Regions from separate parts of the Actinoplanes sp. NPDC049548 genome, predicted to be linked through region 1. Evidence: riboswitches for the same ligand, from Rfam matches in the RefSeq annotation. Region 1 holds a riboswitch; each other region holds the start of a gene.
What was found. A riboswitch is a leader RNA that binds a small molecule or an ion and turns the genes downstream of it on or off. The one in region 1 is predicted to bind cyclic di-AMP.

Region 1 (7,496 bases):
CCGCGCTCGAGCGTGACGAGCTCGTCCTGCACTACCAGCCCGTGGTGGCCCTGCCGGAGGGACGCCTCACCGGCGTGGAGGCGCTGGTCCGCTGGGCGCACCCGGAACGGGGACTGCTGGGGCCGGGCGAGTTCATCCCGGGCGCCGAGCTGACCGGGATGATCGTGCCGATCGGCCGCTGGGTGCTGCGCGAGGCGTGCCGGCAGGCCGCGTCCTGGATCGCCGAGCTGGGCGATCTGGCACCGGGCTCGATGTCGGTGAACGCCTCGGCACGTCAGCTGCAGGACGCCTCGTTCGCCGCCGACGTGGCCGCGGTGCTGCGGGAGACCGGTCTCGCGCCGGGCCGGCTGACCATCGAGATCACCGAGTCGACGGCGGTCGGCGGCGGGGCGACCGCGGAGACGCTGCGCGCGCTGCGGACGATGGGCGTACGGCTGTCGCTGGACGACTTCGGCACCGGCGCCTCGACGCTCAGCCTGCTGGCGAACTGCCCGGTGGACCAGATCAAGCTGGACCGGTCGTTCGCGCCGGTGCCGGGCCCGGACGCCATCGCGGGGGCGGTGCTGCAGATCGCCCGCGCGATGGGCGTGGAGGCCGTCGCGGAGGGCGTGGAGACCTCGGCGCAGGCCGAGAAGCTCGGTGATCTGGGTTACGTCCGGGCGCAGGGCTTCCACTTCGCCCGGCCGATGGCACCGGAGCAGATCACGGCGGCCATCATGACGCCGGCGGGCTGCCTCGCAGTGCAGCCGTGACGGCTGCCACGAGCTTCTCCAGGTAGTCGTCGTCGATCGGGGTCCGCGAGACCGCGAGCCGCCAGTACAGCGGGCCGAGCATGAGGTCGACGGCGATGTCCGGGTCGGTGCCCGGCGGCAGCTCACCCCGCTCGACCGCCTGGCCGACGATCTTCTCGCCGACCGCGAGCTGATGGGTACGCAGGGCGCGCTGCAGCGTCTCGGCGATCTTGGGTGTCCGCGCCGCCTCGGCCATCAGGTCCGGGATGATCTGCGAGGCGATGCGGTGCTGCAGGGCCTTGCTGACGATGAACATCAGCAGCTGCAGGTCGGTGGCGAAGCTGCCGGTGTCGGGCATCGGCACGCTGCGCTCCGCCACTCCGGAGACGATCTCGAGTACCATCTCCAGCTTGTTGCTCCACCGGCGGTAGACAGCGGTCTTGCCCACCCCGGCCCGGCGCGCCACCGCCTCGATGGAGAGCCTGCCGTAGCCGACCTCGGCCAGCTCGTTCATCACCGCGTTCCGGATGGCCGCGGTGATGTCACCGCGGAGCACCGCCGCCCCGGCGGGTGCACGTTTCGCTGTCGCCACCAGGTCACTATACGCCAGGACGCAACGGTTGCGTTTCGACGTTGCGTCGGATAAGTTCGAGCCAACGTCGATACGATGGCGTTTCATCGCGTCAGACTGTTTAGTGTGTTCCCGCGCAAGTCATCCAGGTCCACGACCCCTGACGGACCGACCAGATCGGAGCGCCACCCCATGTCCCAGACGGCGGTCGCCGATTCCGACACCGGCATCCCTCTGAGAGAGCTGGCCCGCCGGCACGGCCTCGGCGCGGCCGGCAAACTGCCGAGCCTGCCCGCGTACACGCGCCAGCTGTGGGCGTACCGGCACTTCATCGCCTCGTACGCGAACGCCAAGGTCACCTCGTCGCTGGGCAAGACCCGGCTCGGCATGCTCTGGCAGGTGCTGACACCGCTGATCAACGCGGCCGTCTACTACTTGATCTTCGGGCTCGTCCTCAAACAGTCGCGGGACGTCGACAACTTCATCGCCTACCTGTGCACCGGCGTCTTCATCTTCCAGTTCACCCAGTCGGTGGTGCAGGCGGGAATCCAGGCGATCAGCGGAAACCTGGGACTCATCCGGGCCCTGCATTTCCCACGAGCCAGCCTTCCGCTGGCGATCGCCATGGTCGAGGTCCGCAACATGCTCGCCTCGATCGCCGTCCTCATGATCATCGTCGGCATCATGGAGCCGATCACCCTGGAGTGGCTGCTCGCCGTGCCGATCTTCGTGCTCCAGTCGGTGTTCAACGCGGGCCTCGCCATGGCCGCGGCCCGGCTGGGCTCCAAGGTCGCCGACTTCAAGCAGCTGGTGCCGTTCATCATGCGGATCTGGCTGTACGGGTCCGCCGTGCTCTACCCCGTCCACAAGTTCGAGGAGGCGCTCGGCGGCTGGAAGCTCGCGGTGGTCGAGGCGAACCCGCTGCTCGTGTTCATCGAGCTGATGCGCCACGCCCTGATGGAGGACGTGAAGCTCGCCGCTCCGCCGCTGGTCCTGTGGCTGGAGGCCATCGGCTGGACCCTGGTGGTGGGCATCGGCGGCTACGTGTACTTCTGGCGCGGAGAGAAGGGCTACGGCCGTGGCTGACCAGCGCGAACCCACCGTGATCGTGGACGACGCCCACGTCGTCTACCGGGTCCACCAGGCCGGCGCCGCCGGTACGGGCAGCCCGCTCGCCAGCTTCAAGCGGATCATCACCGGCGCCAAGCCCGCCACGCTGCGGGAGGTACACGCGATCAAGGGCGTGAGCTTCGTCGCGTACAAGGGCGAGGCGATCGGCCTGATCGGCACGAACGGCTCCGGCAAGTCGACCCTGCTGCGCGCCATCGCGGGCCTGCTGCCCGTCGAGAAGGGCGCCATCTACGCGGCCGGCCAGCCGTCGCTGCTCGGCGTCAACGCGGCGCTGATGAACGACCTGCCCGGCGAGCGCAACGTGGTGCTCGGCTGCCTCGCCATGGGCATGTCGCCCGCCGAGGTGAAGTCCCAGGTCAAGGACATCATCGACTTCTCCGGCATCAACGAGCGCGGCGACTTCAGCTCGCTGCCGATGCGGACGTACTCGTCGGGCATGGCCGCCCGGCTGCGGTTCTCGATCGCGGCGGCCAAGAAGCACGACGTGCTGCTGATCGACGAGGCCCTGGCGACCGGTGACGCCAAGTTCCGCAAGCGCAGCGAGCAGCGGGTCCGGGATCTGCGCGCCGAGGCCGGCACGGTGTTCCTGGTCAGCCACAGCGAGCAGTCGATCCGGGACACCTGTGAGCGCTGCATCTGGCTCGAGTCCGGCCTGATCCGCGGCGACGGCCCCACCGAAGAGGTGCTGAAGGAGTACGAGGCGTACGTCAAGAAGTGACGTACGCCCCGCCCCGGGTCATCTCATCGACAGATGCACGTGGTTGGTGTGGTCGCTGGACGGGTCACCCTGGCCCCGGGTGTACGCCTTCCAGCCGCTGGACGGCAGCCAGATCCGCTCGAACCAGATGACGTAGAGCACGCCGAGCCGGCTCGAGTTGCGGATGAAGTAGTTCGCCAGCCGGTTGCCGTACGTGCGGCTGCTGCCCGTCGCCACGCCGCCGAAGCCGTTGCGGTCGGCCGCGAAGTCGCAGGCCCGGCCCTTGGGATGCTCACCGCTGTTCTGGTGCCGGAAGCAGGCCACGAAGCGGGTGAAGCCGTCCGCCTTGGCCTCCTTCATGGCGTGCAGGGTCCGCGGCGTGATGCAGCCACTGGTCGTCGGGTCGTTGACGCTGCACGACTCGCCCGGCAGCGACCCGTCGGAGTTGCGCGGCGCGGGTGCCGCGAGGGCGCTGCTGCCGCCGCTGGACCCGCTGCTGGGTGAGCTGTCGGTGCTGGGGCTGCCATCGTCGGCCGCGGCCGCGTTGTGCGCCTTGAGCGCGCTCTCGGCCTGCGTCTTGCGCTTGGCCATGATGGTGAGCTGCTTCTGCTGGTCGCGGATCGCCGCGTCGATCGCGAGCTTCGCCTGCTCCTGCTTGCTGCGGGCGTCCTTGAGGTCGCGGATCGCGCGGTCCTGCTTCATCGCGACGGTCTGCAGCGTCTGCGCCCGGTCCAGCAGGGTGCCGGTGGAGTCGGCGGTGAGCAGTGCGCTCATCGGGCCGAGCCGGCCGGTGCGGTACGTCCGCTGCACGATCTCGTCGAGCGCACCCTGCTTCGGGCCGAGGTCGGCGTCGATCTCCTTGAGCTTGGCGACCAGCTCCTGCTGGCGCTTCTTCGAGCGGTCGAGCGCCTCCTTGGCCTCGACGAAGCCCTTCGACGCCGCCTCGAGCTGTTCGACGAGGGACTTGGAGCCGCCCTCCCCGTCGTCGCCGGAGCCTCCCGGCGCGGCGAGCGGGCGGGGCGCGGCGGTGGCCGCTGCCGGGGCGACGAGTGCCAGCCCCGAGGTGGCGACGAGGACCGCGAGCAGGGTCGCTAATCGCCGGCGGACAGGGTCGAGCCTCACGTGCGTTCCTTCCGTCGGCCGCCGGTCGGGTTAGCTGACGGGTTCGGGACGGAAGTGATCCCTACCGCAGGGAGCTGCGGATTCACCCCATTACCGGATGGGTCCCCGGCTCGCCTTTCGGCGATTAGGCGGCGGTTCCGTGATGGAACCGTGACGAACGATACCCATGGTTTTCTTGAATCGACAGGTCTCGCACTCTTCGCAATCAATCGACCACGGGCCGTCAGATTTCGCGCGACGGAATATGACCAGGGTCATTCCATCGAGTGGTGACGCAAAGTCGTTGCGTCGTAACAGTTTTGCCGACGCCGCGACCGCTGGTGACCGGCCCGGAGTCGGGTAAACTTTCGGCCGGTCACGCCAGGAAGGCACCGCCCCCAAGGTGCCGGCGGACCACCGCTCAATCGCCGTGAGGCGAATCGGGGAACCACCTGGTAATGGGGTGAATCCGCTGAACCAGCGGTAGGGATCGCTTCCGTCCCGAACCCGTCAGCTAACCCGGTCGGCGGCAACACGGAAGGAAACTGGATGACGGCAAGACCCCGCCGGTGGCTGGTCCTCGCCCTGGCTTCGCTAGCCGCGGTCACCATGATCGCTGCCCCCGGCGCGCCCGCGAGTGCGGCGCCGGGCGGAGGAAACTCGTCGACCGCCGACGACGGCGACGACAACCCCATGCTCAACGACCTGCTCGACAACACGGGCCGGCGTTTCCTGGCCGCGAAGTCGGCGGTCGCGAAGTCGACCAAGAGTCAGCTCGCGCTCGCCCTGCAGGTCAAGAACGCGGAGGCCAAGCGCGACGCGCTCCTGCCCCAGGTCGGCGCGGTCGCGGCGCAGCAGTACCGCACGGGCGGTCTCAGCACCATGGGCTTCCTGCTCAACGTGCGCTCGCCCGACGCCTTCATCGAGAAAGCCGTCTCGCTCGAGGAGATCAACGCCCTCAACGACGGCAAGCTGCGCGAGCTGGACGGGGCCATCAACGAGGTCGCCACCGCGAAGACGCGCCTGGACCAGGAGGTCAAGGCGCAGAAGCAGAACCTCGAGTCGATGAAGAAGCAGAAGGAGTCGGCCGAGAAGGCTCTCGCGCTGGTCGGCGGCGATACGGTGACGGGCGGCTTCGTGCTGGCCAAGTCCCGCGTGGCGGCGCCCGCACCGCGCAACGCCGACGGCGAGTTCGGCCCCCTGCCCTGCAACGTCGACGACCCGACGACGGGCGGCTGCATCACCTCGCGCACCCTGCACATGTACAAAGAGGTGAGGAAGGCGGGCTTCAACCGCTTCGTCGGTTGTCACCGCGACGGCGGGCCGTTCGAGCATCCGAAGGGCCGAGCCTGCGACTGGTCCCTGCAGAAGAGCGGCTTCTCCCCCTGGCACAACCAGGACACCCGCGAGTACGGCAACAACCTGATGGCGTTCGCCGTCCGCAACGCCGACCGGCTCGGCATCCTGTACGTCATCTGGAACCGGATGATCTGGTTCCCGGCGACGGGCTGGAAGAAGTACCACGGACCGTCCAACCACACGGACCACGTCCACATCTCCATGCTCTAGCCGCGCCCCACGCGACGAAGCCCCCGTCCTCTTCTGGCGGGGGCTTCTACGTGCTTGGGGTTTTCCCATTTACGCAGAATGAAGGGCCCGGAGATCCGTCCCTGAGCCGCTAGGCGATGGGATCTCCGGGCCCGGCCTCGACGGGAGTTGCGGTCTGCACCCCCACCGAGCTACGACATGAAGCTCTTGACCTTGACCTACAGCCCCGAAGCCCGCCGGACCGGAGCACGCCCGGCCGGCTGCGACGGTGCCGGACCGGTCGGCGGCGCCGGCGGGATCGGCAGCACGACCGGCTTCACCTGCGTCACCGTCACCTCCTTGCCGTGGTGCAGCAGCTCGAGGCGCGCCGACCCGCCGCCGTTGCGCAGCGAGTAGGTGACCTCCTCCGGCGCGACCTCGACCCGCAGCCGCAGCCCCCGCCACAGCAGCGAGAACTCCAGGTTGCTGATCCGGCTCGGCAGGCGCGGGGCGAAGGACAGCTGGCCGTTGTAGTCGCGCATGCCGCCCAGGCCGGCGACGAGCGCGATCCAGGAGCCCGCCAGCGACGCCACGTGGACGCCGTCGCGGGCGTTCTGGTGCAGGTCGTGCAGGTCCATCAGGGCGGCTTCGCCGAGGTAGTCGTGGGCGAGCTCGACGAAGCCGACCTCCGCCGCGATGACCGCCTGGATGCACGCCGACAGCGACGAGTCGCGCACCGTGCGGGCGTCGTAGTACGCGAAGTTGCGGGCCTTCTCCTCCGGAGTGAAGGCGTCGCCGCGCACGTACATGGCCATGACCAGGTCGGCCTGCTTGACGACCTGCTTGCGGTAGAGGTCGAAGTACGGGTAGTTGAGCAGCAGCGGGTACGCCTCCGGCGGCGTGTTCTCGAAGTCCCACTCCTGCAGGCGGGTGAAGCCCTCCGACTGCTGGTGGACGCCCAGCTCGCGGTCGTAGGGGATATGCACCGCGGCCGCGGCGTCGCGCCACGAGGCGGACTCCTCGTCGTCGACGCCGAGCTTGCGGGCCAGGTCGGGGTGGCGCTTGGCCGCGTCCGCCGCCGCGAAGAGGTTCTGCTGGGCCATCAGGTTGGTGTAGACGTTGTCGTCCACGACCGCCGTGTACTCGTCCGGGCCGGTCACACCGTCGATGTGGAAGCGGCCGTGCCGGTCGTGGTGGCCCAGGGAACGCCACAGCCGGGCGGTCTCCACCAGCAGCTCCAGGCCGACCTCGCGCTCGAAGTCGTAGTCGGCGGTGGCCGAGACGTAGCGGCGGACCGCGTCGGCGATGTCGGCGCCGATGTGGAAGCCCGCGGTGCCGGCCGGCCAGTACGCCGAGCACTCCTGCCCGCGGATGGTGCGCCACGGGAAGGCCGCGCCTTGCAGGCCCAGGGTCTGCGCGCGCTCCTTGGCGAGGTCCAGCGTGGAGTGGCGCCAGCGCAGCACGTCGGCCGCGGCCGAGGGCTGGGTGTAGGTCAGCGCCGGCAGCACGAACGTCTCGGCGTCCCAGAAAGTGTGGCCGTCGTAGCCGGGCCCGGAGAGGCCCTTGGAGCCGATCGGGCGCTTCTCGGCCCGGGCACCGGCCTGCAGCGTGTGGAACAGGCCGAAGCGGACCGCCTGCTGCACCTCGGGGTCGCCCTCGACGCGTACGTCGGAGTGGTCCCAGAACTCGTCGAGGTACTCGCGCTGGGCCTCCATCAGGCCCTCCCAGCCGTCCAGCC
Region 2 (7,496 bases), on a different contig from region 1:
CCGCGGCCTATGAGGGTGCCGCCCTGCTCGGCGCGTGCGTCGGCTTCTTCGGCCCGCCCGGCACCCGGGAGCTGCACAGCCACATCGCCGGGGTCGCGCCCGGGACCACGGGCCGCCACATCGGGTACGCCCTCAAGCAGCACCAGCGGTCGTGGGCCCTCGACCAGGGCGCCACCACCATCAGCTGGACCTTCGACCCGCTGGTGGCCCGCAACGCCTACTTCAACCTGGCCAAGCTGGGCGCGGTCCCGGCGGAGTACCTGCCCGACTTCTACGGCCGGATGCACGATCGGATCAATGGCGACGACGCGTCGGACCGGCTCCTCGTACGCTGGGACCTGACGCGGCCGACACCGCTGCGCGACGACACGTCGGGCGCGGTGGTGGCCCTGGACCGCACCGGGGTGCCCGGCAGCCTCGACGGCACGAAACTGCTCGTCGCCGTGCCGGAAGACGTCGAAGCGCTGCGGTGGCGGGATCCGGCGGAGGCCGCGCGGTGGCGGACCGCCGTCCGGGAGACGTTGTCAGCGCTGCTGGCCGGCGGCGCCCGGGTCACCGGGTTCGACCGCGCCGGCTGGTACGTCCTGAGGAGGCCGTCGTGAAGCTCTTCGTCAGGTCGCCCTTCGGGAGGTGCTCATGAAGCTCGAGGGCATCGAGCTGCGCCGCGTCGCCATGCCTCTGGTCGCGCCCTTCCGCACCTCGTTCGGTACCGAGACCAGCCGCGACGTGCTCCTCCTGCGGGTGGTCACGGACCGGGCCGAGGGCTGGGGCGAGTGCGTGGCGATGACCGACCCGCGCTACTCACCCGAGTACACCGAGGCCGCCGCCGACGTGCTGCGCCGCTACCTGGTGCCGGCGCTGGCGGCGGCGTCCCGCCTGGACGCCAACGCCGTCGGGCCGGTTCTCGCACCCTTCAAGGGCCACCGCATGGCCAAGGCCGCCCTGGAGACCGCGGTCCTCGACGCCGAACTGCGGGCCGAGGGCCGCTCCTTCGCCCGCGAGCTGGGTGCCGTGCGCGACCGCGTGCCGTGCGGGGTGTCCGTCGGCATCATGGGCTCGGTCGACGAGCTGCTCGACGCGGTCGACGGCTACCTCGAAGCCGGCTACGTCCGCATCAAGCTCAAGATCCAGCCGGGCTGGGACGTCGAACCGGTCGCCGCCGTCCGCCGGCGCTTCGGCGACGACGTCCTCATGCAGGTGGACGCGAACACGGCGTACACGCTCGCGGACGCCCGGCACCTGGCCCGCCTCGACCCGTACGGGCTGCTGCTGATCGAGCAGCCGCTCGATGAGGAGGACATCCTGGGCCACGCGGAGCTGGCCAAACTCATCGCCACGCCGGTGTGCCTGGACGAGTCGATCACCTCCGCCCGCGCGGCCGCGGCGGCGATCACCCTGGGCGCATGCTCGGTGATCAACGTGAAACCCGGCCGGGTCGGAGGCTACCTGGAGGCGCGGCGGATCCACGACGTGTGCGCGGCGCACGGCGTACCGGTGTGGTGCGGCGGCATGCTGGAGACGGGTCTGGGCCGGGCGGCGAACGTCGCGCTCGCCGCGCTGCCAGGCTTCACCCTGCCGGGCGACACCTCGGCCTCGGACCGCTACTTCGCCACCGATCTCACAGCGCCGTTCGTGCTCGAGGACGGTCACCTGCCGGTGCCGATCGGGCCCGGCCTCGGCGTGGAACCGCTGGCCGGGGTGCTCGAGTCGGTGACCATGGCGACGGAGTGGATCCCGCTGTAGGCGTCGCGGCCCTTGTTTCTCCGCCGCGGCGGGCAACCTTCGCGCGGCCTACGGCCACTGACAGGGCATGAACCGACGATTCTTCCGCTGCGACGCGCAGCGTGTCTGGCGCCGGGACCCGTTCCTGGTGATCGCGGCCGTCCGGCTGAGCCCGCGGCTGCTCGACGACGCCCATGACCTGTTGCGCAGCTTCGATGCGGTGATCGGGCCCACGACCGACGGCGGGTGGTATGCGCTGGGGCTGCGGGAGCCGTCGCGGGCGGCGGAGCTGGAGAGGCTGACCGACTCGGGGATGCTGACGCTCGCCGCGCTGCGGCTCGGGCTGCGCGTGGCCCTGCTGCCGACCCTGCCCGCACCCTGACTCGCCGGTGCGGTCCGTCGGCCGGCCGGGGCCCGGTCGTGCCGCGTCCGGGGGCAGGGATCGCGAAGTTCGCTCTTGGCGATGGCCCGGCCCCTACGCTGGGCTTGAGGAGGCCAGAATGACGAATCTCACGGGCCACGCGGCAGTCCTGATGGTCGACGACGACGCCGACGTCCTTGAGACCACCGCGCACATGCTTGCCGTCCGTGGCTTCCGGGTGTTCACCGCGCTGGACTCGGAGTCGGCGATGCAGGTGTGCCGGGAGCAGGAGGGACGCATCGACGTGCTCATCGCCGACCTCTCCCTGCCCGGCGACAGCAGGGGCGATCTCGCCCGGTCGATCACCAGCGTCTACCCCGCCATGCACGTGATCTACATCAGCGGGATCCCGCGCCACGTCGCACTCACGCAGGGCCTCGTGGATCCTCAGGCGCCCTACCTCGAGAAGCCCGCCCAGCCGGCCGTCCTGGCGAGCATCGTGCAGAGCCTGCTCACCGAGCAAGTCAGCGCCCCCGCGAACAAGTCCGGTTGGTGGGACGAGTAACGGTTCGTCACTGCGAGCTCTGCTAGCGCGGCCGCGGAGTGATGCGGCGCGACGAGTGACCGTGGGTCGCTACGAACGCGGCTGGAGCTCGGCCGCGATGCGCGTGCACACCGGGGCCACCCGCTCGTAGGCGATCCGGATGCGGTCCAGGGCCGCCGCCGGATCGGGTGGCAGATCGCCTTCGCGGGCCGCGTCCTCCAGGTCGGCGAAGATCGTCGTGAGGGCGTCCGCGCCGATGTTGGCCGCCGAGCCCTTCAGCGAGTGTGCCAGATCCTGGACGGCCGCCGGGTCGCCGGCGTGCAGGGTCTCGGCGAAGCGGTCCAGCGCCGCCGGCGTCTTCGTCGTGTACGAGGTCAGCAGCCGGGCGAGCAGGGCATTCTCCGGCGCTCCGGGGTCCGGGCCGGCGATCTCGTCGAGGCGGGCGCGGATGGCGACAGCGGGATCCTCCATGATCCAACGGTACGACTGCCGGGTCCGGTTCGCCCCGTTTTGATGCACGATCAGTTCGATCATCAAGGTGTAAACAACGTCACCTTCGGGCCCGGAAGTTTGTCGTCGGCCCCTGCCGAGTGGTTAACGTCGGCCGGTCCGCTGACGCGGGCCCCGCGGTCGGTAACGCCGAATCCTGCCGCCGACCGGGCCGGGACCTCAATCGACAGGCATGGAGCGGGGGACCCACAGGTTCCACGGCGCGCTCGTCGCGCCTCGGGGTGAAGCCGCCACGCGCGGCCGGGCTCCTCGGCCCGAACCCGACAGCTGACCTCGCAGGCGTGGAGGTTTCCTTTCATGGCACAGATCCGCAAGCAGTCCCTGCGTGCCCTCGGCCTGGTGGTCGCGGGTGCGGCGGGCACCGTCGCCCTGCTGGGCCCGGGGTCCGCGGCCCAGGCGAAGTCCAGTGTGAACTGGGACGCCGTCGCGCAGTGCGAGTCCGGCGGCAACTGGAGCATCAACACCGGCAACGGCTACTACGGCGGCCTGCAGTTCAGCCGCAGCACCTGGAAGGCGTACGGCGGCGGCAAGTACGCGAGCACGGCGAACAAGGCGAGCCGCTCGGAGCAGATCCGTATCGCCGAGAAGGTGCTGGACGGCCAGGGCATCGGCGCCTGGCCGGTGTGCGGCAAGAAGGCCGGCTCGACGAAGTCCTATCAGGGCAAGAACACCTCCGGTGCCTCGAAGCACAAAAGCACCAAGCACAAGAGCACCAAGCACAAGAGCACCAAGCACAAGAGCACCAAGCACAAGAGCAGCAGGACCACGACGCACAAGAGCACGGTCAAGTCCTCGAAGGGCACTCCCGCGCGGGCGACCGGCAAGTCCTACACGGTGCGTTCGGGCGACACCCTCGCGAAGATCGCGAGCAGCCACCACGTCAAGGGCGGGTGGCGCGCCCTGTACCAGCTGAACCGCGGCGAGATCGGTGGCAACCCGAACCTGATCCTCCCGGGGCAGCGCCTGGCCCTCTGAGGCCTGTCGGAGACCGGCCCGGTCGCCCTTCCCCCGTGGGGCGGCCGGGCCCCCGCCGATAGCATCGACTGGCATGACAACCTCACCGCGCTGGCTGCGTACCGCGCCGGGCCGGACGCCGCGCATCGAGTACGGCGCCGACTACAACCCCGAGCAGTGGCCGCGTGACGTCTGGGACGACGACGTGCGCGCGATGCGGACCGCCGGCGTCACGATCGTGTCGCTCGCCATCTTCTCCTGGGGCCGGCTCGAGCCCGCCGAGGGCGAGTACGACTTCGGCTGGCTCGACGAGGTCATGGACCTGCTGCACGCCGGCGGCATCGCGGTGGACCTGGCCACGGCGACCGCCTCCCCGCCGCCGTGGCTGACGGCGAAGCATCCGGAGATCCTGCCGGTCGATCATGAGGGCCGGACCATCTGGCCGGGCAGCCGCCAGCACTGGCGGCCCACGTCGCCGGCGTTCCGCGAGCACGCGTTGCGTCTCGTCCGGCAGATGGCGGGCCGCTACGGCGACCATCCGGCGCTGGCCGCCTGGCACGTGTCGAATGAGCTCGGCTGCCACAACGCCTACGACTACTCCGACGACGCCGCCGCGGCCTTCCGCGTCTGGTTGCGGCGACGGTACGGCGAGCTGGCCGCCCTGAATGCCGCGTGGGGCACGGCGTTCTGGTCGCAGCACTACTCCGACTGGTCGCAGATCCTGCCGCCGCGCCGCGCGGCCACCCATCCGAACCCCACGCAGCAGCTGGACTTCACGCGTTTCTCGTCCGACGCGCTCAAGGACTACCTGTGCGCCGAGCGTGACGTGCTGCGGGAGCTCACCCCGGACGTGCCCGTGACCACCAACTTCATGATCATGGGCCGGCTGCGGCCGCTCGACTACGCCGACTGGGCCGCCGAGGTCGACTTCGTCGCCAACGACCACTACGTGCAGCGCACGTCCCGGCCGTTCGACGAACTGTCCTTCTCGGCCAACCTCACCGGCAATGTGGCCGGCGGCCGGCCGTGGTTCCTCATGGAGCATTCGACCAGCGCGGTGAACTGGCAGCCGATCAACGTACCGAAGAAGCCGGGTGAGTTGGAGCGCGACTCTCTCACCCACGTGGCGCACGGTGCGGACGCCGTGTGTTTCTTCCAGTGGCGGCAGTCGCGGGCCGGGGCCGAGAAGTACCACTCGGCGATGGTGCCGCACGCGGGGGAGGACAGTGCGGTGTTCCGCCGGGTCACCGAGCTGGGAGAGACGCTGCGGCGGCTGGCCCCGGTCGCGGGCGCCGGGCGCACGCCGGCCCGGGCCGCCGTGCTGGTCGACTGGGACTCGGCATGGGCCGCCGAGCTCGACTCGCACCCGACGAACCGGCTGCGCTACCAGCAGGAGGCCCTCGACTGGTATTCGGCGTTCCTCGACCTCGGGGTCCGCGCCGACGTGGTGCCGGTGCGGACCGGCCTCTCCCGCTACGACCTCGTCGTCGCTCCCATCCTGTACGTCGTGCCCGAGGCGCTGCGCCGGCGGCTGGAAGCGTACGTGCGGGGCGGCGGTCACCTGGTGACGACGTACTTCTCGGGCAACGTCGACGAGCACGACCACCTGTGGCCCGGTGCCCATCCCGGCGCGCTCCGCGACCTGCTCGGAATCCGTATCGAGGAGTTCGCCCCGTTGCCCGATGGCGACCAGGTGGTGCTCGACAACGGCAGCGTAGGAACACTGTGGACGGACATGATGGAGGTCGCCGACGCGGGCGTCGAGGTGCTCGCACGGTACGCGGACGGCAGCCCCGCTGTCACCCGTAAGGCGTACACCGCCGGCTCTGCCGCGTACGTGTCGACCCGGCTCGGGCCCGACGGCCTCGCGCCGCTGCTCGGTGATCTGCTGCGCCGCGCCGGCGTGGAGAGCGAGCTCCCGCCCGGCCTGCGCGGGCGGGTGGAGCTGGTCGTACGCGGGGACTTCCGGTTCTACGTGAACCGCACGGACGAGCCGGTGGACCTGACCGGCGTGCCGGGTGAGGCGTTGCACGGCAGCGCCGAGCGGCTGGAGCCGAGGGGCGTGGGGGTCTTGCGCGGCCCGGCATGATGTGCGCATGAGGCTGGTCCCGCCGTCCGGGGCGCTGGTGGACTCGGCGGCACCCTGGTTCGACCATCCCCAGGTGCAGCGCTACCTGGGCGGGCGGGACTGGCTGCCGCGGATGCTCGCGATCGCGGAGCGCGGCGGCGGCGAGGTGTTCCGGGGCCACCTGGTGCTGCGCTGTCACGCCTGGTTCGGCGTCGACGCGGCGGGCGAGGTGGGCTTCATCGGCGGTGACGTGTACGCCGACGGCCGCGGACGCCGGTCCATGGGGCTCGCGTTCGTGGTCGATCCGCGACGCTGGCGCGAGGGCCGCGGCCGGGCGCTGCTGCGCGCGGTGACCGTCCACCCTGCGGTGTCGGATGTGGACGAGTTCTTCTGCGGGGTCGAGGTCGACAACGAGCCCGGCCATGCGTGCTGCGCCGCCGCCGGGTTCGTCCCCGACGGCGGCGTCACCCGTGAGGGCTTCGTGTACTACCGGCTACGCCGGGATCAGTGACAGGTGCCCGTACCGCTGTCGCTGTAGGTCTTGCCCGCGACCGGCACGAACTGCCAGTCGTAGCTGTTCGCGTGCAGGGTGAGCTTCAGGACGCCGTACGTGTCGGCGTTGCGGGCCTCGCTGTTCGGTTGGATCGTGCCGAACGTGTAGTGGTTCGCCCCGCCCATGCCCGCCACGAACGGGCGCAGGCCCCGCGCGGTGTCCAGGGCGCCGGCGGGGTTCATCGGCCCGAAGCGCTCGTAGACGTGGTTGTGCCCCCACACCGCCACGTCGGCGTTGTAGTCGTAGAGCGCCTGGTACAGCGGCCGGGTGGCGGTGGAGGGCGCGTGGTTCGCGCTCGAGGTGAACAACGGGTGGTGCCAGTACGCGAGCGTGCACGGCTTGGTCGACGCGGCCAGGTCGGCGCGCAGCCACTGCTCCTGTGCCGAGCCGGCGACCATGGAGATGTTCGAGTTCAGCGACACGACGTGCCAGCTGCCCAGGTCGTACGAGTAGTAGCCGCGGCCCGACGGACCCGCGGCCGCGCCGAAGTAGCCGTAGTAGCCGGTGGCGCCGGAGGTGTTGTAGTCGTGGTTGCCCGGCGAGGGCCGGGTCCGTGCCTTGTGCCGGCCCCAGGTGGGCGCGTAGTAGGAGGTGAACTCGGCGGCGGTGCCGTTGTCGTAGACGTTGTCGCCGATCGTGAAGACCGTGCCGGCGATGCCGTCGAGCAGCGCGGCGGTCTGGGTGTCGCCGGAACCGGAGTTGGCGATGTCGCCGGCGCCGACGAGCACCGGGTCGTCCGCGGGCGTGGTCCCGGACGTGACGACGAGCTGCGGGGCGTCGGCGC
Region 3 (7,496 bases), on a different contig from region 1:
CTCGCGGGGCAGGCCGAGCCGCTGCGCGGTGTCCCGGAGCACGTCGTAGGCCTCCCGCACACCGCAGCCGCGCTGCGCGATGATCACGCCGGCGGCCCGGTCGACGGTGGTGCCCTCGCGCAGGGCCTCCCGCCGATGCACCTCGCCGACGAGCACCTCGGCCTGGTTGACCACCGCCATCGCGGTCAGCAGGGCCTCCGCGTCGACGCCGCCGGGCCGCCCGGTGAAGAAGGTGACCGAGCCGACCGCCGAGCGCGGGATGTCGAGCGGCACCGAAGCGACGCCGTGCACGCCCTCGGCGCGGGCCTGCCCGGCGAGCTCCGGCCAGCGGGCGTCCGCGGCCAGGTCGTGGACGGTGACGACGGTACGGGTCCGGGCGGCCTCGAGGGCCGGTCCGTCGCCCGTCGCGTACTGGAGGTCGTCGACGTTCAGCCCCTGCGGGCCGGAGGCGGCCAGCGTGGGCGGGCCGCCCTCGCCGATCAGGGCGACGGAGCAGCGCACCGTTGCGGGCAGGGCGGCGGCCACGAAGGCGGCCAGCCGGTCCAGGGCCTGGGGGACGTCGTCGGCGCCGAGCAGCCGTACGGAGAGCTCGTGCAGCAGCCCCGCCATCTCGACGGGATGCGGTGCCGCCGGCTCGGCGCCCCGGCCGCGGGAGGTCTTGCCCGACACCGGCCGACGGGTCTTGGCGCTTCCCCGCAGGCCCCGGCGCCGGCGGCGGCGAGGGGTGACGTCGTCGGCGCCGGCCACCGGCTCGATCGAGATGGTGGCCTCCGGGGTGCTCCGCACCTGGGTGTCGAGCCGGCGAGGATCGGACGCGTCCGTGGAGGTCGCGCGGCGACGCGCCGCGAGGCGCCGTCCGGTGCTCCGTTGCGGGGCAGACATTTGCCCGATATTGCCATGCGGATCCGTGAACACGAAAGTGGTGTCCTCTAACGGGTGCCGTCGGCGGGCGTAACCGTCTGGTCCGACGTGCGATGTTCCAGGAATGTGCTCGGCGCGGCGCCCGGAAGCTCCTCGCGCTCGTCGGACTCGGCCAGGATCGCCTCGGCCTGGCTCTGCGGGTCGGCGCTCCCGGCGCTGCGTTCCTCCGGCAGCAGGTCGGCCGCCCGGCGCTCCACGCGATCATCACTCATGTCCGCCGGGATACCCGCGATCATGAGGGCCGAAAACAAACGTCGCTCCCGGCCGGGGCCGGGAGCGACGTTAAGGTGCCGGTGTGCAGGTCGCCTCGCGGCGAAAGGCTCAACGCGGCTCCAGCCGAACGGTAGTCCGCGAAGGCAATGGGTGAGGCCCGGGGACACTGGGCACACCGACATCTGTGCTCAACGGTCGGCAGTCCGACCCCATTCCAGAAGCAATTGTGACCTGGACCACATGATTGTGCGGGCGTCCGCCGGGTAGTCCGGAGCTGTGAGCGATGACCTGCGCGTACTCGACGAATACCTCGACGAGGCCTACTCCGGGCAGGAACGCCTGAGCAGCGCCGATCTGCAGCGGGGCGCGATCGCGGCGGACCTGCCCGCGGCGGCCCTCACCCGCATCGACGCGCTGCCCGAGGGCGAGTACGCCCAGGACGAAGCCGCCGAGGCCCTGCGAACCCTGGACGCCTGAGGAGCGACATGACCCAGCAGAACGAACGCCTGCCGGCCTTCGGTGACTCCGACGGCACCCCCGACGGGGACAGCGACTTCGCCGGCGAGCACAACGACACCGCCGTGGAGCCCGCGATCATCGACGACGAGGACTCGGGTGAGACGGAGAGCCCCCGCGGCTGGTCCGGCATGGACGGCGACGGCCCGCCCTGAGGGACAGGGACAGCGAGACGGCCCCGGCTTTCGCCGGGGCCGTTCTTCGTTGCCTCAGGCCAGCGCGCGGCCGTTCAGCGCGGGCTGGGACGGCTCGGGCTCCGGGTCACCCTCGGCCGCCTCCTTCGCCAGCGAGTACGCCATCTGCAGGAAGTCCGACGCCGCCGTCGCGGTGAACACCGTGGCGGCCAGCCGGGTCAGCCGCGGCGCGAACACCAGGCCGCTGGTCAGGCCGGTGGCCACCCAGACCGCCAGGCAGAACGGGCAGCTGATCAGCTCGCCGATCGAGTGGCGGATCGGGCTGCCCTCGTCGCGGACCTCCTCGTTCAGCTCCGCGCTGCCGCCCGGCTCGGAATAGCGCGTGAAGGGCGCCCGCAGCGGGCTGGTGACCGAGTCCTTGGCGATCAGCCGGCTGAGCTTGTGGGTGGCGATCGAGATGAGCACCACGTCGGCCACGGCCGGGCGCTCCGGCACCGTGCGCCCCGTCGCCTTTGCGACGACGGCAAGGCTGCCGGCGAGCACGCCGAAGGCGCCCATGGTCGCCGCGTACCCCTCGAGGGGGCGGTGTTCGTGGGGGGCGTACTGGCGCCGCAGGCGGGCGAACCGGCCGCGTACCGAGGAGGTCATGCGTACGGGTTCCTCTCAGAAGTCCTGGGTGAGCCGGTGCGGGTCGACCTCGCGGCCGGGGTGCCGGGCGAGGTACTCGGTCTCCAGCTCCGCCGTGCGGCGCAGGTGGTTGGCGAGCGCCGCGTCGGGTCCGTGCCGCAGCGTCTGCAGCCGGGTCCGGTGCAGGCTGCCGAGCTCACGGATCAGGTCCTCGTCGGCGAGCCCGGCCGGGTCGATGCCCTGCTCGGTGCCGACGCGGTCGTCGACCTCGTGGTCGCTCATGATCTCTCCCCTCTCGGTGCTTCCCGCAACGGTTGCCCGTGCCGCCTGGTGTCAAACCCCAGCCGGATACGCTCGACCCATGAGAGCGCTGTTGAGGCCGGCGTGGCTGGTGCGCCACGTCGTCGCGCTCGTGCTCGTGGCCGGCTTCCTCGGCCTGGGCTGGTGGCAGTTCAGCCGCGCCACCGGCGGCAACACGCTGAGCTGGGGCTACACCTTCGAGTGGCCGGTCTTCGCGCTCTTCGTGGTCTTCCTGTGGGTGCGTGAGGTCCAGCAGGAGCTCCGGGCCGGCCGGCCGGCTCCCGAGGAGCCCGGCGACTCCCCCGCGGTGGCGCCCGACCCGGCTGCGCCCGTGACGGTACGCCGGCCGGTGCGCGTACGCGTGTCCTCGCAGCGGGTGACCGCCGACGACCCGGAGCTGGACGCCTACAACGACTATCTCGCCTGGCTCAACGCCCACCCCGGGGCCCGGCCCGGCGACTACCCCGGACGCAAGAGCAGCACCAAGTAGAAGGACGTGGACCGTGCAGGGAGCCCTCACCCGCTACCGGATCATCGCCTGGATCGTCGGCGTGATCCTCATCGTGCTCGTGCTGGTGGGCATGCCGCTGAAGTACGCCGGTGACAACGACACCGTGGTCGCGGCGGTGGGACCCGTGCACGGTTTCCTCTACATGATCTACCTCGCGGCCACCTTCGACCTCAGCCGCCGGGCCGGCTGGCCGCTGGGCCGGATGCTGCTGGTGATGCTGGCCGGCACCATCCCGTTCTTCTCGTTCTGGGCGGAGCGGGTGGTTTCTCGCAAGTGGGCCGTTCAGTCGATGGACACCCCGCCCGCGATGGCGCGGAAATAGTAAGGGTGACGCAGCGAACGCAGGAAAGTGCGTTCCGTTATCGGGATCATTCCCCATTTACGGGGTAATTGGCGCACGTCACTCTTCGGGCTCTTGAATTAATCGCGATCGCCGATAAGTTGGTGCGGTTGGTCCGGTCCGCAGCCATCACCCTCACGGTGGCGCCGGCCAACGCCGCCGAATCCCTCGACGGCGGACACGGTGTCCCCATCCCCCGGGGCCGCCCTGCCCGTCTCGGCGAGCCGGGGAACCACCGAAGTCAGCACCTGGGGTGAATCCGCGCGAGCGGTAGGGCCTTCTTCCCGCCCGAATCCGTCAGCTAACCCGGTAGGCGGCCCAGCGGAAGAAAGGCCACGTTCCGTTGCCACACGCCCGCACGAGGCTACGCACCATGGTGGTCGCCGCCCTGGCGATCGTGATCACCGGCACCGTCGCGCCGGCCGCGCACGCGGCGCCGTCGACCGGTGACATCAACAAGAAGATCGAGAAGGCGTCGAACGAGCTCGAGGACGTCGTCGAGTCGTACAACAAGATGAAGATCAGCCTGAAGAAGACGCAGGACGACGAGAAGAAGCTCGCCGCGTCTATCGGGCCCGCCAAGGAAGCCCTGAAGGTCGCCGGCGCGCAGATGAACGTCATCGCCTCATCGGCGTACAAGACCGGCAAGGTCGGCACGATGAACGTCGTGCTGGAGGGCAGCAGCAACCTGATGGACCGCATGTCCATCCTCGAGCAGCTGTCCCGCAGCCGGCAGCGTGACATCGACAACTACACGGCCACGACGCAGAACTACGACCAGCGGCAGGCCGCGCTGAAGGCGACGCAGGACAAGCAGGCCGCCGAGGTCAAGGAGCTCGCCGCCCGCAAGAAGAAGATCGAGGGCCAGCTCAAGGACCTGTACGCCATGCGCAAGGCGGCGTTCGGCAGGGCGACCCAGACCGGCTCCCGCTACACCGGCGCCGTCCCCTCGGTGTCCGGCGACGCCGGCGTCGTGGTCCGGTTCGCGTTCGACCAGGTCGGCAAGATGTACGAGTACGGCGCCGACGGTCTGGCCACGTACGACTGCTCGGGCCTGACCTCCCGCGCCTGGAGCCAGGCGGGCAAGTCGTTGCCGCACAACGCCGCGGCACAGTACAGCGCCACCCGGCGGATCAGCCGCTCCCAGCTCCAGCCCGGCGACCTCGTGTTCTACCGCAGCCTCGGGCACGTCGCCCTGTACGTCGGCGGCGGGAAGATCATCGACGCCTCCCGCGCGGGCGAGCCGGTGAAACACCGAACCATCGACATCATGACCCCGTACGGCTACGGCCGCGTGACCTGATCGCGCCGTCCCCACACGTCAGAAGGCCGGTGTCCCGCGAGGGGCACCGGCCTTCGGCGTTACGGGGGATGGAGAGCTACGCGGCCTGGAGGCCTTCGGCGCGGGCCAGCTCACGCAGCCGGCCCAGGGCCTGGATCTCGAGCTGGCGGATGCGCTCGCGGGAGAGCGAGAACCGCGACGCCACCTCGGTCAGCGAGTGCTCGCGACCGTCCTCGAGGCCGTACCGGGCGCGCATGATGCCGGCGGAACGGTCGTCGAGGTGGTTGAGCAGGCCCTCGATGCGCTGGCGCTCCAGGGCGGTCAGCACGATCTCCTCGGGCGACGGGGCGTCGCTGTCGGCGACCAGGTCACCGAGGTTGGTGTCGCCGTCGTCGCCGACCGGGGTGTCCAGCGACACGGTGTCCTGGGCCCAGCGGGTCAGCTCGCTGACGCGCTCCACCGTCACACCCAGCGCCGCGGCGATCTGCTCGGGCTCCGGGTCGGCGCCGAGCTCGCGGACGAGCTGGCGGGTGACGTTGCGCATCCGGTTGACGTCCTCGACGAGGTGCACGGGCAGGCGCACGGTGCGCTCCTGCTGCGCGATCGCCCGGCTGATCGCCTGGCGGATCCACCACGTCGCGTACGTCGAGAACTTGTAGCCGCGCTCGTAGTCGAACTTCTCGACGGCGCGGACCAGGCCGGTGTTGCCCTCCTGGATCAGGTCGAGCATCGGCATGCCCGACCGCACGTACCGGCGTGCGATCGAGACGACCAGGCGGAGGTTCGCGCGGATGAACAGGTCCTTGGCCCGCTCGCCCTCGACGACCAGCCGCTCCAGCTCCTCCCGGCTCACGCCGCGACGGACGTCACCGCTCTCGAGCAGGTGCTCGGCATAGAGGCCGGCCTCGATTGCCTTGGAGAGGTCGACCTCCCTGGCGGCGTCCAGAAGCGGCGTGCGGGAGATCTCGTGCAGGTAGACGCCGACGAGGTCGCGCTCCTCGGCGACTTCGTCCGTCCGCATCACGGTGTTCTTCTCCACGTTGCCCACGGTCCCCTCATTGCCTTCACTAACCCTGTTACGGGCAATTCCTGCGTCCATCAGCCCTCCCCGTAACGTCCGCAGTTCGTGCATTGCGGTGCTGACACCTACACAACAAGTGGCGCCCTGCACTGATTCCGGCTGGTGGGTCGAAAGTGTCACGAATGCCTGAGCGTCACCTGAGAGCCGCGTGCATACTTACTGAAGAGGGCTCTCTGTGGAGGCATTCGGAGCCGTACCCGGCGTCGGATGCGTGCACTGACGCATACCCCTCGCCCGATACATGACACCATCAGCCCCTCATCCGTCACAGCGACGGGCGTCACGGATTGCCTTGCGACGCTCGTCACTACCCAGTACGGCTCGGTAGCCAATTGGGTTCACGTCCAGCATCGACAGGTTGCCGCCAAGCTTGAACCAAACGCCACGGCGAAGATCCCGGCGCCGGTAGGACGCGGGACCATCTGCCACCATGCGGCACATCGCGCCGCAGATCACTAGCCCGTCCGGGTGACCCCCGCTCGGGCGACCACCGGCTTCCCTAGGCCTTACCGCCCCGGCGCCGGACCACACAGACAGTGACGCAAAACACAGCGATACCGTGGCCGCATGGCGGATCGCAGTGCGGTGGTGACGGGCGGGACAGGCGGGCTCGGTGGTGCGGTGATCGAGCGGCTCCGGGACGAGGGATGGCGGGTGGTCGCCCCCGTACGGGCGCAGGGGACGGCGCGGCTCCCCCAGGGCGTGACGAGCGTGGCAGCCGACCTGACCGTGCCGGAGGACGTGGCGGCCGCCGTGACGCTCGCCACGGCCGAGCCCGGAGCGCCCCTCAAGGCAGTGATCAACCTCGTCGGCGGCTTCGCGATAGGCGGGCGGGTGCACGAGACGCCGGTGGACGACTTCGAGGCGATCCTGCGGCTGAACCTGCGGCCGACGTACCTGGTGACCGCGGCGGCCCTGCCCCACCTGGTCGCGGCGGGCGGGGGTTCCGTGGTGTGCGTCTCGTCCCGCACAGCGGTGGCGCCGTTCTCCGGGGCGGCCGGCTACGCCACGGCGAAGGCGGCGGTGCTCGCCTTCGCCAACGCCGTCGCGGTGGAGTACCGCAAGGACAACGTGCGGGCCAACACGGTGCTGCCCAGCGTCATCGACACGCCGCTGAACCGCCGGGACCAGCCGGACGCCGACCACACGCGGTGGGTCACCCCGGCGGAGCTCGCCGGCGTCATCGCGTTCCTGGCCGGGGACGCCTCCGCGCCCACGAGCGGCGCGAGCATCCCCGTCTACGGCAGGGCTTAGAAGACCTCCGCCAGCTGCAGCGTCACCGCCGTCGCGGCGGCCGCCAGAGTGGCGGCCACGAGGATCAGAGCACGGGCGTGCGACACCAGCGCGGCGGGCCGGGGCCGCGTCGGGATCGCCGCCACCGCGACAGGCGCCGGCGCGGGATCGAGGTGCGCCAGCAGGGCGGCCTGGACCTGCTCCGGAGTGCCGTTCGCGTCGATCACGACGAAGCCGGCGTACTCGGGCACGGCCCGGTAGGCCGCCGCGGCCGCCCGCAGGTAGTCCATCTCCTCGTGGTCGTAGCCGCGGCGCTCGATCCGGTCGTAGGCCACTGT

Region 2: it holds a riboswitch for cyclic di-AMP, as region 1 does, so the genes downstream of both, AB0J80_RS20540 (transglycosylase family protein) here and AB0J80_RS10655 (hypothetical protein) in region 1, are expected to answer to the same signal.
Region 3: it holds a riboswitch for cyclic di-AMP, as region 1 does, so the genes downstream of both, AB0J80_RS18875 (NlpC/P60 family protein) here and AB0J80_RS10655 (hypothetical protein) in region 1, are expected to answer to the same signal.

What each region holds. Positions count from the first base shown of each region.
Region 1 is NZ_JBFAPM010000004.1:176,560-184,055, forward strand. Features, by position in the region: gene AB0J80_RS10630 (EAL domain-containing protein) at 1-752, shown strand, start outside; gene AB0J80_RS10635 (TetR/AcrR family transcriptional regulator) at 715-1,323, opposite strand; gene AB0J80_RS10640 (ABC transporter permease) at 1,495-2,388, shown strand; gene AB0J80_RS10645 (ABC transporter ATP-binding protein) at 2,381-3,151, shown strand; gene AB0J80_RS10650 (hypothetical protein) at 3,170-4,252, opposite strand; cyclic di-AMP (ydaO/yuaA leader) riboswitch at 4,256-4,393, opposite strand; cyclic di-AMP (ydaO/yuaA leader) riboswitch at 4,640-4,776, shown strand; gene AB0J80_RS10655 (hypothetical protein) at 4,781-5,800, shown strand; gene AB0J80_RS10660 (glycoside hydrolase family 65 protein) at 5,998-7,496, opposite strand, start outside.
Region 2 is NZ_JBFAPM010000010.1:44,309-51,804, reverse strand. Features, by position in the region: gene AB0J80_RS20565 (GNAT family N-acetyltransferase) at 1-602, shown strand, start outside; gene menC (o-succinylbenzoate synthase) at 637-1,743, shown strand; gene AB0J80_RS20555 (DUF2064 domain-containing protein) at 1,811-2,104, shown strand; gene AB0J80_RS20550 (response regulator) at 2,223-2,648, shown strand; gene AB0J80_RS20545 (Hpt domain-containing protein) at 2,718-3,098, opposite strand; cyclic di-AMP (ydaO/yuaA leader) riboswitch at 3,255-3,433, shown strand; gene AB0J80_RS20540 (transglycosylase family protein) at 3,435-4,112, shown strand; gene AB0J80_RS20535 (beta-galactosidase) at 4,186-6,180, shown strand; gene AB0J80_RS20530 (GNAT family protein) at 6,188-6,670, shown strand; gene AB0J80_RS20525 (DNRLRE domain-containing protein) at 6,664-7,496, opposite strand, start outside.
Region 3 is NZ_JBFAPM010000008.1:307,336-314,831, reverse strand. Features, by position in the region: gene AB0J80_RS18915 (ANTAR domain-containing protein) at 1-882, opposite strand, end outside; gene AB0J80_RS18910 (hypothetical protein) at 930-1,133, opposite strand; gene AB0J80_RS18905 (hypothetical protein) at 1,411-1,611, shown strand; gene AB0J80_RS18900 (hypothetical protein) at 1,620-1,805, shown strand; gene AB0J80_RS18895 (DUF1360 domain-containing protein) at 1,860-2,432, opposite strand; gene AB0J80_RS18890 (DUF6158 family protein) at 2,448-2,693, opposite strand; gene AB0J80_RS18885 (hypothetical protein) at 2,773-3,201, shown strand; gene AB0J80_RS18880 (DUF3817 domain-containing protein) at 3,215-3,544, shown strand; cyclic di-AMP (ydaO/yuaA leader) riboswitch at 3,765-3,893, shown strand; gene AB0J80_RS18875 (NlpC/P60 family protein) at 3,936-4,865, shown strand; gene AB0J80_RS18870 (sigma-70 family RNA polymerase sigma factor) at 4,942-5,943, opposite strand; gene AB0J80_RS18865 (SDR family NAD(P)-dependent oxidoreductase) at 6,493-7,179, shown strand; gene AB0J80_RS18860 (thymidylate kinase) at 7,176-7,496, opposite strand, start outside.